Regions from separate parts of the Pseudomonas sp. Van50 genome, predicted to be linked through region 2. Evidence: predicted binding sites of a transcription regulator. Region 2 holds the regulator's gene; each other region holds the start of a gene.
The links. Region 2 encodes FliA, which starts transcription of late flagellar genes. Its sites were predicted from a motif close to CTAAAGTTTNNNNNNNNNNNGCCGNTAA; they were not measured.
Positions count from the first base shown of each region.

Region 1: the regulator FliA is predicted to act here: its motif matches at 1,522-1,549, upstream of ACZ5M5_RS02610 (methyl-accepting chemotaxis protein).
Region 3: the regulator FliA is predicted to act here: its motif matches at 1,492-1,519, upstream of motA (flagellar motor stator protein MotA).
Region 4: the regulator FliA is predicted to act here: its motif matches at 1,922-1,949, upstream of ACZ5M5_RS23845 (flagellar protein MotY).

Region 1 is NZ_AP024343.1:598,955-603,802, forward strand. Features, by position in the region: gene ACZ5M5_RS02610 (methyl-accepting chemotaxis protein) at 1-1,467, opposite strand, end outside; gene ACZ5M5_RS02615 (hypothetical protein) at 1,724-1,954, shown strand; gene ACZ5M5_RS02620 (cell division protein ZapA) at 1,951-2,253, shown strand; gene ACZ5M5_RS02625 (acyl-CoA dehydrogenase) at 2,471-4,273, opposite strand; partial or broken gene putA (trifunctional transcriptional regulator/proline dehydrogenase/L-glutamate gamma-semialdehyde dehydrogenase) at 4,548-4,848, opposite strand, start outside.
Region 2 is NZ_AP024343.1:1,904,405-1,909,252, forward strand. Features, by position in the region: gene flhF (flagellar biosynthesis protein FlhF) at 1-299, shown strand, start outside; gene fleN (flagellar synthesis regulator FleN) at 415-1,245, shown strand; gene fliA (RNA polymerase sigma factor FliA) at 1,242-1,985, shown strand; gene ACZ5M5_RS08405 (chemotaxis response regulator CheY) at 2,152-2,523, shown strand; gene ACZ5M5_RS08410 (protein phosphatase CheZ) at 2,542-3,327, shown strand; gene ACZ5M5_RS08415 (chemotaxis protein CheA) at 3,358-4,848, shown strand, end outside.
Region 3 is NZ_AP024343.1:683,188-688,035, forward strand. Features, by position in the region: gene ACZ5M5_RS02930 (HDOD domain-containing protein) at 1-1,421, opposite strand, end outside; gene motA (flagellar motor stator protein MotA) at 1,588-2,439, shown strand; gene motB (flagellar motor protein MotB) at 2,443-3,489, shown strand; gene rsgA (small ribosomal subunit biogenesis GTPase RsgA) at 3,673-4,704, opposite strand; gene orn (oligoribonuclease) at 4,814-4,848, shown strand, end outside.
Region 4 is NZ_AP024343.1:5,550,919-5,555,766, reverse strand. Features, by position in the region: gene rnt (ribonuclease T) at 134-811, opposite strand; gene pyrC (dihydroorotase) at 808-1,854, opposite strand; gene ACZ5M5_RS23845 (flagellar protein MotY) at 2,047-3,036, shown strand; gene ACZ5M5_RS23840 (argininosuccinate synthase) at 3,165-4,382, shown strand; partial or broken gene ACZ5M5_RS23835 (hypothetical protein) at 4,711-4,848, opposite strand, start outside.

The DNA of each region.
Region 1 (4,848 bases), 1.3 Mb from region 2:
TTCTTCGGCGGCGCTGGCGATCACCAGGTTGCGTTCGTTGATCTCGACGATGGCCGTGTTGATGGTGTCCAGGGACAGGCCGGCGCCACGGGCGATGTTCAGGGTCGACTCGGCGCGCTCGGTGCTGTTGCGCATCGAGTCCACGGCGTGTTCGGTGCCGCTCTGGATGCTGCCGATCATGCGTTCGATCTCGCTGGTCGACTGCTGGGTACGATGAGCCAGGGCGCGGACTTCGTCGGCCACCACGGCAAAACCACGGCCGGCCTCACCGGCACGGGCGGCTTCGATGGCGGCATTCAGAGCCAGCAGGTTGGTCTGGTCGGCCAGGCCGCGGATCACGTCCAGCACTTTGCCGATATCGCGGGACTCATTGGCCAGGTTACCGATCAGCGTGGCGGTGCTTTGTACGTCGGCACTCATGCGTTCGATGGCACCGACGGTTTCCTGCACCAGGTCGCGGCCGTCGCCTGCGGATGTGGTGGCGTGTTTCGACGCTTCCGACGTGCTGACCGCATTGCGAGCGACCTCTTCTACGGCGCTGGTCATCTCGTTGACCGCTGTCGCGGCCTGCTCGATTTCGTTGTTCTGCTGGGTCAGGCCCCGGGCGCTTTCGTCAGTGACGGCGTTAAGCTCTTCGGCCGCCGACGCAAGCTGTGTGGCGGAACCGGAGATCCGTTGCAAGGTATCGCGCAGTTTTTCCTGCATGGTCGACATCGCCCGCAGCAGGCGACCGGCTTCGTCGCTGCCGTCAACGGTGATCGGTCGGGTCAGGTTGCCCTTGGCGATTTCTTCGGCGGCATCCAGCGCGTTGGCGATCGGCTTGGTGATGCTGTTGGTCAGCAGCCAGGCGAACAGCAGGGTCAGGCCGGTAGCGATGACCAGCAGGGCGACCACCCAGTTGAAAGCGCTTGAATATTGTTGCGCCGCGCCCTTATTGAGCGCCTCGGCTTGCAGGTTGTTGATCTCCACCAAGTGGTCGATTGCGGCATTGATGGCATCTGAGTTGCTCAGCAGTTCAGTGTTGAGCAGCGCCCGCAGTTCATCGACCTGATTATTTCGCGACAGGGTTTTCATGCGCTCTTCGAGCTGACGGTACTGCCCGAGCAGTTGCACATACTGATCGTAGGCGGCCCGTTCGTCCGAAGCGCTGATGAGCTTTTCGTAGGTGGTCTGGGCCGCGCGGATCTGCTGGCTGCGTTGTTCGAGCAGATCGTAGGTTTTCTGTTGGATGTCCGGCTCGCGGTTGACCAGCAAGCGATAGGACAAGACGCGCAGGCGCAGGGTGAGCTGGGTGAACTCATTCAGGGCCTTGATGCTGGGTACGCTGTTCTGGGCGATGCTTTCGCCGGACGTGCGGATTTTGCTCATCTGGGACAGGGCAAACACCCCAAGGGCCAGCATCAGGGCGCCGATCAGGGCAAACCCCAGGAACGCCCGCGGCGCGATGTTCATATTACGTAGGGACATGGAAAGTACCGAGAGGGGCGCGTCCGTGCGGGACTGTGGCTGGTGTTAACTGACTTATCGGTCATACGACTGAAGTCTTGAACGGGATCCTTGCTTTTGCCGCAGAACCACCCTGGAATGCGACGAAGGGTAGGAACCAGACTGCCCCTTCACAGTCTTTACCACTCGCCAGCGAAGCACCGCCGCTGGTAAAGCGTGGCATCGGCGGTGACTTTTCTTTATCGTACGCGCCCCTTGGAAAAGCCTGGAAATCAATATGTTGGAAACATCCCTCAGCCAACTGGAGCAACTGGTCAACGACCTGGTGCAACAGAACCTGCACCTCACCGGCCTGAACGAAACCCTGAGCGCCGAACTTGCCCAGGCCAAGGATGAAAACGAAAGCCTGCAACTGAGCCTGATGGAACAGGAAGAGCTGCACGGCGCCACCGCCGCCCGCATCCAGGCCCTGATCGAGCGCGCCAGCGCCGGTCCTGTCAGCGCATGAAGCACGGCGCCGATGGGGTGACGGTCATCTCGATCCTGGGAGAAGACTATTCAATCAAAGCGCCGGCCGGGCAGGAACAGGCCCTGTTGGACGCCGCTTCGATGCTCAAGGCCGCCCTGGCCGACACGAAAAGGAAATACCCGACGCTGATCGGCGATCGCCTGCTGGTATTGGCGGCCATGAACCTGTGTTCGCAACAGATCGAAATGCAGAAGAGCCATCAGGCGGAACTCGACCGTTACCAAGAGCAAGTCAGCGCCACGGTCGAGGTGATTGCCAAGACGATCCATCAGGCCTGAAACCGTTAACGAATGTTGACTGTGGGGCTTGTGTGGGAGCGAGCTTGCTCGCGATGGCGTCAGCACAGCTGCCTGTGTGTTGGCTGAAACACCGCTATCGCGAGCAAGCTCGCTCCCACAGTGGATCGGTGGTGAACGCAGATGTCGTGTTCACTTGGAACCCCTGTGGGAGCGAGCCTGCTCGCGGTTGGATCTCAGCCGCGCCACGAGTCTTGCCTCAGAACCACTCATCCCGCATCCCCAGGCACGTATCATCCCGCGCCTCGAGAATCGCCAGCTCATGGTGACACCCCGGCACTTCCCAGGTCAGGAAGTAGCGCGCCGCTTGCAGCTTGCCTTTATAGAAGTCGCTGTCCGCGGCATTGCCCCTGGCCAGGCCTTCCTCGGCACGAATCGCCTGTTCCAGCCAGCGCCAGCCGATCACCATGTGCCCAAACACTTTCAGGTACAGCGCCGAGTTGGCGAGGCTGCTGTTGACCTTGCCCTGGGCCAGGTCTGTCAGCAGGCCCAGGGTGACGGTTTGCAGGCGCGCCACCAACGCTTCCAGTGGCTGGTGTAATGGCGTCAACGATGGGTGCGCCTGGGCCCGTTCAATGGTGTCGGCCACCAGGCGGATCAACTGCTTGAGCCCGGCGCCGCCGTTCTGCGCCAGCTTTCGCCCCAGCAGGTCCAGGGACTGGATTCCATGGGTGCCTTCATGGATCGGGTTCAGGCGGTTGTCGCGATAATACTGCTCCACCGGGTATTCGCGGGTGTAGCCGTGACCGCCCAGGATCTGGATCGCCAGTTCGTTGGCTTTCAGGCAGAACTCCGAGGGCCAGGATTTGACGATGGGGGTCAGCAGGTCCAGCAGTTCATGGGCGCGCCGACGCTCGGCTTCGCTGTCCAGGGTGGTGGTGTCGTCGAACAGCCGCGCTGCGTACAAGCCCAGGTCAAATGAACCCTCGACGTAGGCTTTTTGGGTCAACAGCATGCGGCGCACGTCGGCGTGCTGGATGATCGCCACCGGGGCGGTGGTCGGGTCCTTGCTGTCGGGCACCCTGCCCTGCGGACGTTCGCGGGCGTATTCAAGGGAATACAGGTAGCCGGCGTAACCCAGCATCACCGCACCCATGCCGACGCCGATGCGCGCCTCGTTCATCATCTGGAACATGTAGCTCAGGCCGTGGTGCGGCTTGCCCACGAGGTAACCGACACATTCGCCGTTGTCGCCGAAGTTCAACGCGGTCGACGTGGTGCCGCGCCAGCCCATCTTGTGGAACAGCCCGGCCAGCAGCACGTCGTTACGCGGGCCGAGGCTGCCATCGTCGTTGACCAGGAACTTGGGCACGATAAACAGCGAAATGCCCTTCACGCCCGGCGGTGCGTCCGGCAATTTCGCCAGGACCATGTGCACGATGTTTTCCGACAGCGGATGATCGCCACCGGAGATGAAGATCTTGTTGCCCTTGAGTCGATAGGTGCCATCGGACGCAGGCTCTGCCCGTGTACGAATATCCGACAGCGAAGAACCTGCATGGGGTTCGGTCAGGGCCATGGTGCCAAAGAAGCGGCCGTCGATCATCGGTTGCAGGAAGCGTTGCTTCTGCTCCTCGCTGCCGAAGCTTTCGATCAGGTTCGCCGCGCCCATGGTCAGGAACGGGTAGGAGGTCGATGCGGCATTGGCCGACTGGAAGTGTGCGAAGCAGGCCTGGGACAGCAGTGTCGGCAACTGCATGCCTCCGGCGTCGAAGCTGCGCGCGGCATTGAGAAAACCGGCCTCCAGAAAGGCATCCACCGCTGGCTTCACCTCGGGAATCAGGATCGCCTGGCCGTTCTCGTAGCGCGGTTCGTTTTCATCGTTCTTGCGGTTGTGGGGCGCGAAGAATTTCTCGGCGATGCTGCGGGCCGTGCCGAGGGCTGCGTCGAAGGTTTCGCGATTGTGTTCGGCAAACCGCTCGCGCTGGGTCAGGCCCTCGGCATCGAGGACTTCGTACAGCTCGAAAGCCAGATTACGGGAACTGAGCAACGTCTCGGACATGGCGGCCTACCTTTTTTTGGAATGGGCCGAGTCTAGGCGTGGCAATGGAGGCTGAACAGGATGATTGATTTGAGTGATGGAGGAGCGAGGGTGACGCTAATCAAAATGTGGGAGCGAGCTTTGTGGGAGCAAGGCTTGCCCGCGATGAAAGCGCCGCGGTTCTCTTGAGTACCGCAGTGCCTGGATCGCGAGCAAGCTTTGCTCCCACAGCGTTCATGCCCACAGGGATTTCGTTGACCAGGCACCCATTGCAGGTGCCTGGTCTACAGCGGGTTTAGCCGATGGTCATCAGGCTGGCGTTACCCCCGCCGCGGCGGTATTGACGCTCAAGGCCCGCTCGATCACCAAACGCTCCAACGCAATGTTGGTCTCGCCCTGGGACAAACCATGCACCCCGACGATGGCGCCGGCACGCTTGGCCACCTGCTGGCAAACGTCGCGCAGTTGGTCCGAATCGCCGTGGTGCAGGACCGCGTCGAACAGCACATCGTCCTTGGTCCAGTCGGCAACCCGCTGAATGCGTGCCTGAATCTCTTTCGGCAAGCGGGCGAACAAGGCCTTGCTGGTGTCGGTTT
Region 2 (4,848 bases):
AACAGGTTCTAACCGCCGCATACCACAGCTACAAACGCTGCGGACTGGCTGGCTGCATCCTGACTAAGCTGGACGAAACGGCAAGCCTGGGCGAGGTGTTGAGCCTGGCGATCGGTCATGAACTGCCGGTGGCCTACCTGACCGATGGGCCGCGGATCCCGGATGATTTGCATCTGCCGCGCCGTCATCAACTGGTCAGTCGTGCCGTGAGTGTGCAAATGCAGGAAGAACCCAGCGAAGAAGCCATGGCTGACATGTTCGCTGACATCTACCACAGCCCGACCAAGCAGGTCGGCTGAGGTAATCATGAATATTTTTTGTACCTACATCGATGGTCTGCCATGCATTGTTCCTTATGCGAACGCGCAGCCAGTAATGTGGCCTCCGTCTAAGAAGACAAGGTAAAGAACGAACATGGGCAGCATGCATCCCGTACAGGTGATCGCGGTGACCGGCGGCAAAGGTGGCGTCGGGAAGACTAACGTGTCAGTGAACTTGTCCCTGGCTCTGGCAGAGCTTGGCCGACGGGTCATGCTGCTGGACGCCGACCTGGGCCTGGCGAACGTCGACGTGCTGCTGGGGCTTACCCCCAAACGCACCCTGGCGGACGTGATCGAGGGCCGTTGCGAACTGCGCGACGTGCTGTTGCAGGGACCTGGCGGGATTCGCATCGTGCCGGCTGCCTCCGGTACCCAGAGCATGGTCCACCTGACCCCGGCCCAGCACGCGGGCCTGATCCAGGCCTTCAGCGACATCGGCGACAACCTCGATGTGCTGGTGATCGACACCGCGGCCGGCATCGGCGACTCGGTCGTCAGTTTCGTCCGCGCCGCCCAGGAAGTGCTGCTGGTGGTCTGCGACGAACCGACGTCCATCACCGATGCCTACGCCCTGATCAAACTGCTGAACCGCGACTATGGCATGAACCGCTTCCGCGTCCTGGCCAATATGGCCCAGAGCCCGCAGGAAGGGCGCAACCTGTTCGCCAAGTTGACCAAGGTCACCGATCGCTTCCTGGACGTCGCCCTACAATACGTCGGCGCCGTGCCGTACGACGAAAGCGTACGCAAGGCCGTCCAGAAGCAACGCGCCGTTTATGAAGCTTTTCCACGTTCCAAATGCGCGCTGGCGTTCAAGGCGATCGCCCAGAAGGTCGATACCTGGCCACTGCCGGCCAACCCCCGCGGGCATCTGGAATTTTTCGTCGAGCGTCTTGTGCAACAAACAGCAGGGCCCGTGCTATGACAGCCAGCGGTTACAACCATCTCTACAAAAAATCGGCACGGGACGCCCAATACGAATTGATCGAGCGTTATGCGCCACTGGTCAAGCGTATTGCCTACCACTTGCTGGCGCGGTTGCCGGCCAGTGTCCAGGTCGAGGACTTGATCCAGGCCGGCATGATCGGCCTGCTTGAAGTGTCGAACAAATACGACGCCAGCAAAGGTGCCAGTTTCGAGACCTATGCCGGTATCCGCATTCGCGGGGCGATGCTCGATGAGGTCCGCAAGGGCGATTGGGCGCCGCGTTCGGTGCACCGCAATACCCGCATGGTCAGTGACGCGATTCGGGCAATTGAAGCTAAAACCGGGCGTGACGCTAAAGATCACGAAGTTGCGGCCGAACTCCAGTTGAGTCTCGACGATTATTACGGGATTTTGAACGATACCTTGGGCAGCCGCCTGTTCAGTTTCGACGACCTGTTGCAGGACGGCGAACACGAAGGGCTGCACGAGGATAACGCGAGTGCTCACATGGAGCCGTCGCGTGACCTGGAAGATGAACGTTTCCAGAGTGCGCTGGCGGATGCGATTGCCAATTTGCCGGAGCGTGAGCGGCTGGTCTTGGCGCTGTACTACGACGAAGAGCTGAACCTCAAGGAAATCGGTGAGGTCCTGGGGGTCAGCGAATCGCGGGTCAGCCAGTTACACAGCCAGTGCGCGGCCCGTTTGCGGGGGCGTTTGGGGGAGTGGCGAGCGCGTTGACAGGCAGTGTGGGGACACTGCGACGAGGCTGGCCTGGCAGGTGCTGTGCCAGTCTCCATCCGTTGTGCTCCAGACCGTTGTCGAGTGTTGTGCCGGATTGATTGAAATGGCGCGTCCAGGTGCTGGGCGCGTTTAAGACTGCTTGGAGGTCGAATTGGACAAGAACATGAAAATCCTCATCGTTGATGACTTCTCAACGATGCGGCGGATCATTAAAAACCTGTTGCGTGACCTTGGGTTCACCAACACGGCCGAAGCAGATGACGGGACCACTGCGCTCCCGATGTTGCACAGTGGCAACTTCGATTTTCTGGTCACCGACTGGAACATGCCAGGCATGACCGGTATCGACCTGCTGCGCCAGGTGCGTGCCGACGAAAAACTCAAGCATCTCCCGGTGTTGATGGTCACTGCCGAAGCCAAGCGCGAGCAGATCATCGAAGCGGCCCAGGCCGGTGTAAACGGCTATGTGGTCAAACCCTTCACGGCCCAGGCGTTGAAAGAGAAGATCGAAAAAATCTTCGAACGCATCGGTTAACGGCGCCACGGGGGAGCTATGGACAACGAATCTTCAATGGGCGATTTCGAATCGACCCTGAAAAAACATGCCCGCGAACTGGTCGACAGCCTTGAAAAAGGTCGCTTTGGCGATGCGGTTCAAATGATCCATGAGCTCAACCAGACCCGTGACCGCGGTCTGTATCAGGAAGTGGGCAAGCTCACGCGTGAACTGCACAGCGCGATTGTCAATTTCCAGATCGACCCGCACATGCCGCAGGCCGAGGAAGTCTCGCAGATCACCGACGCCACCGAGCGCCTGGGGTATGTGGTCAAACTGACCGAAGCCGCGGCCAACCGCACCATGGATCTGGTGGAAAGCGCAACGCCGCTGGTCAATGGCCTGAGCGAAGAGGCCCAGGCCTTGAGCACCGACTGGGGCCGGTTCATGCGTCGTGAAGTCGGTGCTGAAGAGTTTCGGGAGCTGGCCCGCCGGGTCGACGGTTTCCTGACGCGCAGCAGCACCGAGAACCGCGCCGTGGCAAGCAACCTCAACGACATTCTGCTGGCCCAGGACTATCAAGACCTGACCGGCCAGGTAATCAAGCGTGTGACCCAGTTGGTCACCGAAGTGGAAAGCAACCTGCTCAAACTGGTGTTGATGGCCAGCCAGGTCGACCGCTTTGCAGGCATCGAACACGACCGTGAAGCGATGCTTGCTGAAAAAGATCCACAAAAACATCTCTCTCAGGGTGAAGGTCCGCAAATTCATGCCGATAAAAGAGAAGACGTTATGTCCGGTCAGGACGATGTGGACGATTTGCTGTCCAGCCTTGGATTCTGAGTTTTAGCCCTGTTTTAGGAGCAGCCATTAATGAGCTTCGGCGCCGATGAAGAGATCCTTCAGGATTTCCTGGTTGAGGCCGGCGAGATTCTAGAGCAACTGTCTGAGCAACTGGTCGAGCTGGAAAGTCGACCCGATGATGCAGACTTGCTCAATGCAATTTTTCGCGGTTTCCACACTGTAAAAGGAGGCGCCGGCTTCCTCCAGCTCAACGAGCTGGTGGAGTGCTGTCACATTGCCGAGAACGTGTTCGACATCCTGCGCAAGGGTGAGCGTCGCGTTGACTCGGAATTGATGGACGTGGTGCTCGAAGCGCTGGATGCGGTCAACAGCATGTTCAGCGAAGTGCGCGAGCGCTCGCCGATCACCCCTGCCACCCCTGAGTTGCTCGCCGCGCTGGCACGCCTGGCCGAGCCGCAATCGGCTGACGAAGCGGCGCCGGTTGCCGAAGCGGTGGTTGAAGAGCCGGTCGCCGAAGAATCGGGCGACATCACCGATAACGAATTCGAACAACTGCTGGACTCCCTGAATACCGTCAAGGCCGAGGCCGAGGCGCCGGCTGCTCAGGTCGCACCTGCTGCACAAGCCGCCGGGGCTGCCAGCGATGAAATCACCGATGCCGAGTTCGAGTCGCTGCTCGACCAGCTTCACGGCAAGGGCCAGTTCGCGCCGGATGCGGTCGTCCCGCCGACGGCACCGGTCGCCGCGAAAGCGGCGGGCGACAGCTCCGACATCACCGACGACGAATTCGAAGCGTTGCTCGACCAGTTGCATGGCAAGGGCACCTTTGCCGTTGACGCACTGGATTCGGCCATCGCTTCGGCGCCGACCCCGGCCAAGCCGGCCGCCGCTGCCGCTGGCAGCGATCTGATCAGCGACCACGAATTCGAATCGCTGCTCGATGAGCTGCATGGCAAGGGCAAGTTCAGCGAAGTCGGTACGGCGTCTGCCGCGCCTGCCGCCACCGCGGCGGCACCGGCGGCCAAGGCTGCGCCCAAACCCGCTGCCAAGGCACCGGAACCCAAGGCCGAGCCCGCCAAGCCTGCCGCTGCCGCCGCCGCGGCGCCAGCCCGGGCTCCGGCGGCTGCGCCAGCGGAAAAACCGGCCAGCGAAGCCGAGACCACCGTTCGGGTCGACACGGCACGCCTGGACGAGATCATGAACATGGTCGGCGAACTGGTGCTGGTGCGTAACCGTCTGGTGCGCCTGGGCCTCAACAGCCAGGACGAAGCCATGTCCAAGGCCGTGTCGAACCTCGACGTGGTCACGGCCGACTTGCAGACCGCGGTCATGAAGACCCGGATGCAGCCGATCAAGAAAGTCTTCGGGCGCTTCCCGCGCCTGGTTCGCGACCTGGCTCGCCAGCTCAAGAAAGAAATCAACCTGGAACTGGTGGGTGAAGAGACCGACCTCGACAAGAACCTCGTCGAGGCCCTGGCCGATCCGCTGGTCCACTTGGTGCGCAACGCGGTCGACCACGGCATCGAGTCGCCGGAAGAACGCGAAGCCTCGGGCAAGGTC
Region 3 (4,848 bases), 1.2 Mb from region 2:
ATGATCACCCGTCCATTGCACGTCAGTGAGCGCAACAGCAGGTGCTCACCCCGGAACAGGCTGCGCAGGCCCGGCGGCAGTAGTGCCGAAAACTGCGCGTTGTTGTCCGGGTTCAGGCGAACCTGGGCCTGCTGGGCCAGCAACCGCTGCAATATTTTGCTCTGGCTGATGGTAAAGCTCATGGCCGCGGCTTCCTTGGGCAGGCCGGCGGTCTGGTGTACGCGCATGCTGGCCTGGCTGCGGTCGGCCATCAGGATCATCACTCGGCGCATGCCACAGGCCACCAGGACATCCCGTGCCGAGGTGGTCAGGTGCATGGCATTGCGGAAGGGACTCGGCTCCACCAGCATGGCGGAGCATTGCTTGCGCCACTGGCTCAGGTCTTGGGCGCTGGGCGGGGCGGCGGGCAGCAAGCCGGGGTGGATGCGGCGGCTGCCCGAGGGCCAGATCAGCGCCACGGCCGGGTGCCAGAGGTCTGGCATGGCGTGATGATGGGCGCTATTGACCGCTTGTTGGTGCAGTTGCTGCTGGACCTCATCCATCGACATCTGCAGATACAAACTGGTGAGGTACTGCCAGCGGGTGAGCGCGGGGCTGTCCCAGGCCTGTTGTGCGGCCAGTGCCAGGCCGTTGGCCAGCAATACGGTGTTGGCCGGCTGGTTGAGCCAGCGTCGCAGGATCGGGTCGTCGTCCAGGCGATTCTGCTGGCGCAGGGGGTGTTCGCTGTCCCGGGCGATGCGCAGGACTTTCACCAGCTCGCGGCGTTCATTGAGTAGCAGGCGATAACCTTGCGCCACCCAGATGGGCAAGCGCCAGGTTTCCACCAGCGCCAGGCAGATTTCCAGCAGGCTGACGCCGAACAGTTCGCGCTCTACCTTGGGCGCGGGCTCGCCTTTATGGACGACCCGCAATTCCCATTCCCCGAGCAATCGTGGATGGGTCAGGGCCAGGGGCCAGAGCGGTGACAGGAATAACAGACTGCCCCAGTGTATGTCTTGCCACAGCCGCGCCAGGCGGCTGGCAAAAAAACCATTGGCCTGTTGCGTGGCGTGCTGGCTGATCAATTGCAACTGGCGCAAGGCGATGGGTATTTCATGCTCCGGCAACGACGGCAGGCGGGCGAGCAGTTCCTCGGTACGCTTGAGGCCGAGGCGGTTGATGGCCACTTCGAGGTTTTCCGCAGGTTCTGCAAGGCTGCCATGGGTGTGATGGTTGGCTTCGCGGATGACGCTCAGGGCCAGGGCTGGGCTGCCCTGCATCAGGTCGGCGATGTCGCGCAAGGAGCGGCGGCTGTCGGCGAGGGCCTTGCAGACCAGGTCGTGGCTGGCCTGGGGTACCGGCAGATGCACGCCTTTGAGCAGCGTCACCCAACCTTCGAGGGTGGTCGGTCGGGGCGTTGGAACCTTGGTTTCGTTAGTCATGGCTGGACGTGATCATCGTATGAATTCTCTACGCCCGGAACGGGGCAAATTGGCTTTTCGCCAGAACAGCCTATAGTCTGGCGCAGTTTTGCCGATAAGTAGAAGAAGAGATTTTTCAGCTTCCGAATATGACCTTGAACCCGACTTAAATAAGTACTTTCTATCTATGGCTAAAATTATCGGCATCATTGTCGTGTTCGCGAGCGTGCTCGGCGGATACGTGCTCTCCCATGGCAAGATTGCCGCCCTGATCCAGCCCTTCGAGGTGTTGATCATCGGTGGCGCGGCCCTCGGTGCATTCCTGCAGGCCAACCCCGGCTATATGACGATGCACGTGCTCAAGAAATCCCTGGGCATGTTCAGTTCGCGCTTTAGCCACACCTTCTACCTCGAGGTGCTGGGGCTGATCTACGAGATCCTCAACAAGAGCCGCCGCGAAGGCATGATGGCGATCGAGGGCGACATCGAAGACGCCGCCGCCAGCCCGATTTTCGCCAAGTACCCGGCCGTGCTCAAGGACGCCCGCATGACGGCGTTCATCTGTGATTACCTGCGCATCATGTCGTCCGGCAACATGGCCCCCCACGAGCTCGAAGGCCTGTTCGACATGGAGCTGTACAGCCTCAAGGAAGACCTGGAGCATCCCTCCCACGCGGTCACCGGGATCGCCGACGCGATGCCTGGCTTCGGTATCGTCGCGGCGGTACTGGGGATCGTGGTGACCATGGCCTCCCTGGGCGACGGTGACCAGAAGTCCATCGGCCTGCACGTGGGTGCGGCCCTGGTGGGTACGTTCTTCGGTATCTTGGCGGCGTATGGTTTCTTCGGGCCGCTGGCCACCTCCCTGGCCCATGACGCCAAGGAAGAGCTCAATATCTACGAAGCCATCAAGGCTTCCCTGGTGGCCTCGGCCTCGGGCATGCCGCCATCGTTGGCGGTGGAGTTCGGGCGCAAGGTCCTGTACCCGGCGCACCGTCCAAGCTTCGCCGAGCTGGAACAAGCGGTTCGCGGTCGCTAAGTTATGGAAAATAACCAGCCGATCATCATCAAGCGCGTCAAGCGCATAGCCGCTGGGCATCACGGGGGCGCCTGGAAAATCGCCTTTGCCGACTTCGCCACAGCGATGATGGCGTTCTTCCTGGTGCTGTGGCTGTTGTCCACGGCGACGCCAGAGCAGAAGATCGCCATCGCCGGCTACTTCAAGGACCCGGTCGGCTTTTCCGAAAGCGGCACGCCCTACATCATCGACCTGGGCGGCTCACCGACCCTGGCCCCGGAAAACACCCTCAACCCCGAGGTCAAGTCCCAGCCCCAGCCCGACAAGGTGACGGTGGATTCCGAGCAGGTCGAAGGCATGGCCGAACAGGTCGAGCGCGAGCGCCTGGAATTGCTGTTGCAGGAATTGCAGAACAAGGTCGAAGAGAACCCGCAACTGCAGAAATTCAAGGACCAGATCCTGTTCGAAATCACCCCGAACGGCTTGCGCATCCAGATCATGGACGCCGAGAACCGGCCGATGTTCGATTCCGGCAGCGCGCGCCTGAAGCCGTATTTCGAGGACATCCTGTTGGCCATGGCCGACACCATCAAGGCGGTGCCGAACAAGATCAGCATCAGTGGTCATACCGATGCCAAACCCTACATCGGCAAGGGTGACTACGGTAACTGGGAGCTGTCCGCCAACCGTGCCAACGCGGCCCGTCGCGCCCTGGTGGCCGGCAGCTATCCGGACGAGCAGGTGGCGCGGGTGGTCGGTTATGCGTCTTCGGCGCTCTTCGACCGCAAAGACCCGTTCAACCCGGTCAACCGGCGTATCGATATCGTGGTGTTGACCAAGAAGGCGCAGAAAGCCATCGAGGGCTCGCAAACCGATGATCCGGCGCCCGATCCGGTCCCGGGCGAGGGTGCGCCGGGTGAAGCGCCTGCTCCGTCCGCCACACCAGGTGCGGCGGTCGATCCGAACGCGTTGCCGGCAGACCAGCAACCCGTGCCGGCCCATGAGCTGCGCGAGCGGCTGAACCTGTTCGACGATGCCGCGCCCAAGCCGCCCGGAGCGCCGGCGCAGTGACCTGAAGGTTTGTCGATGGACCTGTGGCGAGGGAGCTTGCTCCCGCTCGACTGCGAAGCAGTCGTAAACCGGCGGGTGCGGTGTGTCTGATGCTCCGCATCTGGCAGGTTTTGGGGCCGCTTCGCAGCCCAGCGGGAGCAAGCTCCCTCGCCACAATTGTGTCCGGCTTCCCTTCCTTTCAGCTCAGTAACCGCTTTCCGGCAGGCTGGCGATGATCGAGCGGTAGCTGTTCATCCGTTGCTGATGCACGCGACCTTCTTCCAGGGCCTTGAGCAGAGCGCAACCGGGCTCGCGGTCGTGCTTGCAGTCGCGGAAGCGGCAGGTGCCGATCAACTCGTTGAACTCGATGAACCCGGCTTCGACATCGGCCCGGCTGACGTGGCCCAGGCCGAATTCGCGGATACCCGGCGAGTCGATCAATTCACCGCCGCCAGGGAAATGGAACAGCCGCGCGGTGGTGGTGGTGTGGGTGCCCTGGCCGGACAGCTCGGACAGCGGCCCGACGCGCGTCTCGACTTCCGGCAGCAGGCTGTTGACCAGCGAAGACTTGCCCACGCCAGACTGGCCGACGAACACACTGATGCGCCCGTCCAGTTGCTGTTGCAACTGCTCCATGCCGTTGCCGTGATGGGCCGAGACCTCCAGCACCGGGTAACCCAAATCCCGATAGACCGACAGCAGGGCGTTCAGCGCCGTGGCGTTGTGTTCGTCGATCAGGTCGAACTTGTTGAGCAGCAGCAACGGACGGATACCCGCGTGTTCGGCGGCCACCAGGTAACGGTCGATCAGGTTGGCGTGGGGCTCGGGCAACGGGGCGAACACGATGACGATCATGTCGACGTTGGCGGCCACGGGCTTGAGCTGGCCTCGGCTGTCCGGCCGGCACAGCTCGGTGTGGCGCGGCAACTGCGCGACGATCACGCCGATGCCCTGGTTGCCGGCCCGCCAGACCACCTGGTCGCCCGTCACCAGCGCCGGCAGGTTGGCGCGCAAGTGGCAGCGGAACACCTGGCCGGCCAGTTCGCCTTCCTGGGCCTCGACCTCGACCTGCACGCCGAAGTGGGCGATCACCAGGCCGGTCTGTTCAGGGCCCAGGTCGCCACCCTCCAGGGCTTCGACAGCACTGGATTCGCGTTTGGCGGCGCGGGCGGCGCGCTCGCCCTGGATCTTTTCGATGCGCCAGTTCTGACGACGATTGAGTTGGCGTTTGGCCATGGGTGTTCCGTATGAAGAAATGCAGCGAATAGGGTAAAACGGCGGCGAGTTTAGCACGCCCAAGGGCCTGCCTAAGCTAAACTGCGTGGCTACGCCGAGGAGCTTCCCTATGCAAAACCCGCAGAACCTGATCTGGATCGACCT
Region 4 (4,848 bases), 3.4 Mb from region 2:
GTGAGGGGATTTATCTGTGGGAGCAAGGCTTGCCCGCGATGGCGGCGATGCGGTCTTCCAAGAACCGAGTCGCCTGTGTCGCGAGCAAGCTTTGCTCCCACAGAGTGGCACCGCCCCACATTGGCTCTGCTCTTTAGTCGTCGAAATCCTGCCAGCCGCCCATCTCTTTCCACCGGTTGACGATGCCGCAGAACAGCTCGGCGGTCTTCTCGGTGTCGTAGCGGGCCGAGTGCGCCTCACGACCATCGAAATCGATGTCGGCTGCCTGGCACGCCTTGGCCAGGACGGTCTGGCCATACGCCAGGCCAGCCAGGGTCGCGGTGTCGAAGCTGGAGAACGGGTGGAACGGGTTGCGCTTCATGTCCAGGCGCGCGACGGCGGCGTTGAGGAAGCCCAGGTCGAAGCTGCTGTTGTGGCCGACCAGGATCGCGCGCTTGCAACCGTTGGCCTTGAGCGCCTTGCGCACACCACGGAAGATGTCGGTCAGGGCCGTTTCTTCGCTGACTGCCATGCGCAACGGGTGATCGAGCTTGATCCCGGTGAATTCCAAAGCCGCCGCTTCGACGTTGGCGCCTTCGAACGGTTCGACACGGAAGAAATAGGTGTGGTCAGGGAACACAAAGCCTTTTTCGTCCATGCCGATGGTGGTCGCGGCGATTTCCAGCAAGGCGTCGGTGGCGGAATTGAAACCACCGGTTTCTACATCGACGACGACCGGCAGATAACCACGGAACCGCGCGGCCATGGGGTGACGGGCGCCGCCCGAACCACCGTTGCCGTCCAGTTCGTCGTCGAAATGATCTTCACTCACGCGTTTTCCTCCAGCAGGCGCCAGCGCAGTTTTTCACCGGCGCGCAGCGGGATGACGGTCTGCTCGCCGAAGGGCAGGCTGACAGGGGCGGTCCATTCGTCACGGACCAGGGTAATACGGTCGGTGTTCACCGGCAGGCCATAGAAGCGCGGGCCATGCAGGCTGGCGAAGCCTTCGAGTTTTTCCAGCGCATTGCGCTGTTCGAACGCCTCGGCGTACATCTCGATGGCGGCATAGGCGGTGTAGCAACCGGCGCAACCGCAGGCCGCTTCCTTGGCGTGACGGGCGTGGGGTGCCGAGTCGGTGCCGAGGAAAAACTTGGCGCTGCCGCTGGTAGCGGCGTCCAGCAAGGCTTCCTGGTGGGTATTGCGCTTGAGGATCGGCAGGCAATAGAAGTGCGGCCGGATCCCGCCCACCAGCATGTGGTTGCGGTTGTACAGCAGGTGGTGGGCGGTAATGGTCGCGCCGACGTTGGCCGGGGCCTCGTTGACGAACTGCACGGCATCGCCGGTGGTGATGTGTTCGAACACCACCTTGAGGGTCGGGAAACGCTCCACGACGCGGCGCATGTGTTCGTCGATGAAGATTTTCTCGCGGTCGAACACATCGACGTCGCCCCGGGTAACCTCACCATGGATCAACAACGGCATGCCGACTTCGGCCATGGCCTCCAGCGCCGGGAAGATCTTGTCGATGCTGGTGACACCGGAATCGGAGTTGGTCGTCGCGCCGGCGGGATACAGCTTGGCGGCATGGACAAAACCGCTGGCCTTGGCGTCGCGAATCTCTTCGGGCTGGGTGCGGTCGGTGAGGTAAAGCACCATCAGCGGTTCGAAGCGGCTGCCAGCCGGGCGCGCGGCGAGGATACGCTGGCGATAGCCATCGGCCTCGGCGGCGTTGCGCACGGGCGGAACCAGGTTAGGCATGATGATTGCGCGCCCGAAGGTGCGCGCGACATCGGCGACGGTATGGGTCAACACAGCACCATCGCGAAGATGAATATGCCAGTCGTCGGGACGCAGCAGGGTCAGGCGGTCGGACATTAGGGGGCTTCCAGGCGGGTCAAACTCTGGGGAATGCTACCGGAAAAGACCGATTCAGGCACCCGCTATCAAGTTCTGCCACAACTTACCGATAGCTCCTACAGGTGTGCCACGAATCCGTGCAGTGCCCCGGACAGGCGTCATGCCCTCAAGCATGCGTCGATCTTTGTATAAAAGTCAGTGGAGCCTCCCGTGCGCCAGCGTTATCTAGCCTTGCTCAGTGTGTTTGCCAGCCTTCCCGCCATGGCGCTCACTTTCCAGACCCGTCTGGAGAGCATTGAGTGGGCGGTCGAAGGCGACAAGTTCGAGTGCCGGCTGAGCCAGCCGATCACCGATTTCGGCAGTGGCGAGTTCGTGCGCCGGGCGGGCGAACAGGCCACGTTCCGCCTCAAGAGCTATAACCCGATGCTGGGCGGCGGTTCGGCCACCTTGCTGGCGGCCGCCGCACCGTGGCAACCGGGGCGCGGCGATATCAACCTGGGCTCGGTCAGCATTGGCAGTGGCGATGTATTGTTCAACAGCTCCCAGGTCCAGGCCGGACGCTTGATCAGTGGGCTGATGGACGGTCGTAGCCCTGTGGTACGGCGTAACACCGAGGACGGTCGAGTGTCGGAAGTCCGGTTGCTGCCGGTGCGTTTCAATAAAGCCTTCGGCGATTATCAGAGCTGTGTGGCCAAGTTGTTGCCGAAGAATTTCGAGCAGGTGAAGCAGACCCAGATCGGCTTCCCCGGCGAAGAAGTCGAACTCGATGCCCATGCCAAGGCCCAGTTGCAGGTGATGCTCGACTTCATCAAGGCCGATCCGAGCGTCAATCATGTCGAGCTTGACGGTCACTCCGACAACAGCGGCAATCGCCTGACCAACCGCGAGCTGTCGCGCCGCCGGGCCCTGGCGGTCCAGGATTTCTTCAAGGCCAATGGTTTCCAGGAGTCGCAGATTACCCTGCGCTTCCACGGCGAACGTTATCCCCTGGTGCCCAACACCAACGCCGCCAACCGGGCCAAGAACCGTCGGGTGGTCGTGCGCCTCGAGCGCGTGGCGGCTAGCGAAGCACCGGCACCCCAGCCCGCCGCCGCGCAGCCTGCACCCGCTGCGCCCCCTGCCAAAGCGCCGGCGCCCACCGCTGCACCGGCCAAGACACCGGCACCCACGCCCGTCGGGACGACCGCGCGGACCTCCTGATTCGGTTTTGACCGTCGCGCGCTCGACATAATCTGTCGCTTCGTCGTCATAAGCTGTCGCGCCCCTGTAAATTATCCGCGCTGGACGTTAGACTTCACGGCTTTCCGTACAACCCGTGGAGTGATGGCATGGCGGACGTAAACAAGGTCGTTCTGGCGTATTCCGGCGGCCTGGACACTTCGGTGATCCTCAAGTGGCTGCAGGACACTTATAACTGCGAAGTGGTGACCTTCACCGCTGACCTGGGGCAGGGCGAGGAAGTCGAGCCTGCACGCGCCAAGGCCCAGGCCATGGGCGTCAAAGAGATCTACATCGATGACCTGCGCGAAGAGTTCGTCCGCGACTTCGTGTTCCCGATGTTCCGCGCCAACACCGTTTACGAAGGCGAGTACCTGCTGGGTACGTCCATCGCCCGTCCGTTGATTGCCAAGCGCCTGATCGAAATCGCCAACGAAACCGGCGCCGATGCCATTTCCCACGGCGCTACCGGCAAAGGCAACGACCAGGTGCGTTTCGAGCTGGGCGCCTATGCCCTCAAGCCGGGCGTGAAAGTCATCGCCCCGTGGCGTGAATGGGACTTGCTGTCCCGTGAAAAACTGATGGACTACGCCGAGAAGCACGCGATTCCAATCGAGCGTCACGGCAAGAAGAAATCCCCGTACTCGATGGACGCCAACCTGCTGCACATCTCCTATGAAGGCGGCGTGCTGGAAGACACCTGGACCGAGCACGAAGAAGACATGTGGCGCTGGACCGTCTCCCCCGAGAAGGCCCCGGATACCCCGCAATACCTGGAGCTGACCTATCGCAATGGCGATATCGTCGCCCTGGACGGCGTGGAAATGAGCCCGGCCACCGTGCTGGCGACCCTGAACCGCATCGGCGGCGAACACGGCATCGGTCGTCTGGACATCGTCGAGAACCGCTATGTCGGCATGAAGTCCCGCGGCTGCTACGAAACCCCGGGTGGCACCATCATGCTGCGCGCTCACCGGGCGATCGAATCGATCACCCTGGACCGCGAAGTGGCTCACCTCAAGGACGAGCTGATGCCCAAGTACGCCAGCCTGATCTACACCGGCTACTGGTGGAGCCCTGAGCGTCTGATGCTGCAGCAGATGATCGACGCCTCCCAGGCTCATGTGAATGGCGTGGTACGCCTGAAGCTGTACAAGGGCAACGTGATCGTCACCGGGCGTAAGTCGGACGAGTCGCTGTTCGACGCCAACATCGCGACCTTCGAAGAAGACGGCGGTGCCTACAACCAGGCCGACGCGGCCGGCTTCATCAAGCTCAACGCCCTGCGCATGCGCATCGCGGCGAACAAGGGTCGCAAGCTGTTCTGACCCTGGCGATATAAAAAACGGCCTGCCTTGAGCAGGCCGTTTTTTTTGCCCTCTGTTTTGCAAGGGCAGCCTCTTGTCTGCAGCACTGTCTCCTGATGGCTCATCCATCCTGCCCGTGGGTTGCAAGGTCTGCGTGGTGGTAAATGACGTACACGACGATGCCGGCGTGCTTCAAATGCTCAGGTTGGCAAGTTTCGCTCAGGCGACGGGATTGGCGGCACAGGATGCAAAAGGTGTCCGGCGGTTCATGCCTGGGGCGATGAAGACCTATCAGTCGCCGCCGGTGGTCCTTGCCCGCCCGACGTAGCATTCGTTTGCGCCGACAGGTCGCGTCATCCATGGTCTTTATGAAGTGCTTGCTCTTGCGAAAATCCGAAGGTGAATACAAGGAACGATAATTGAAGTTGAGGGTGATGAAAAAAAGCAGCAATAAATAGAAGGGGAAGCTGATCAGGAACCAGAGGTA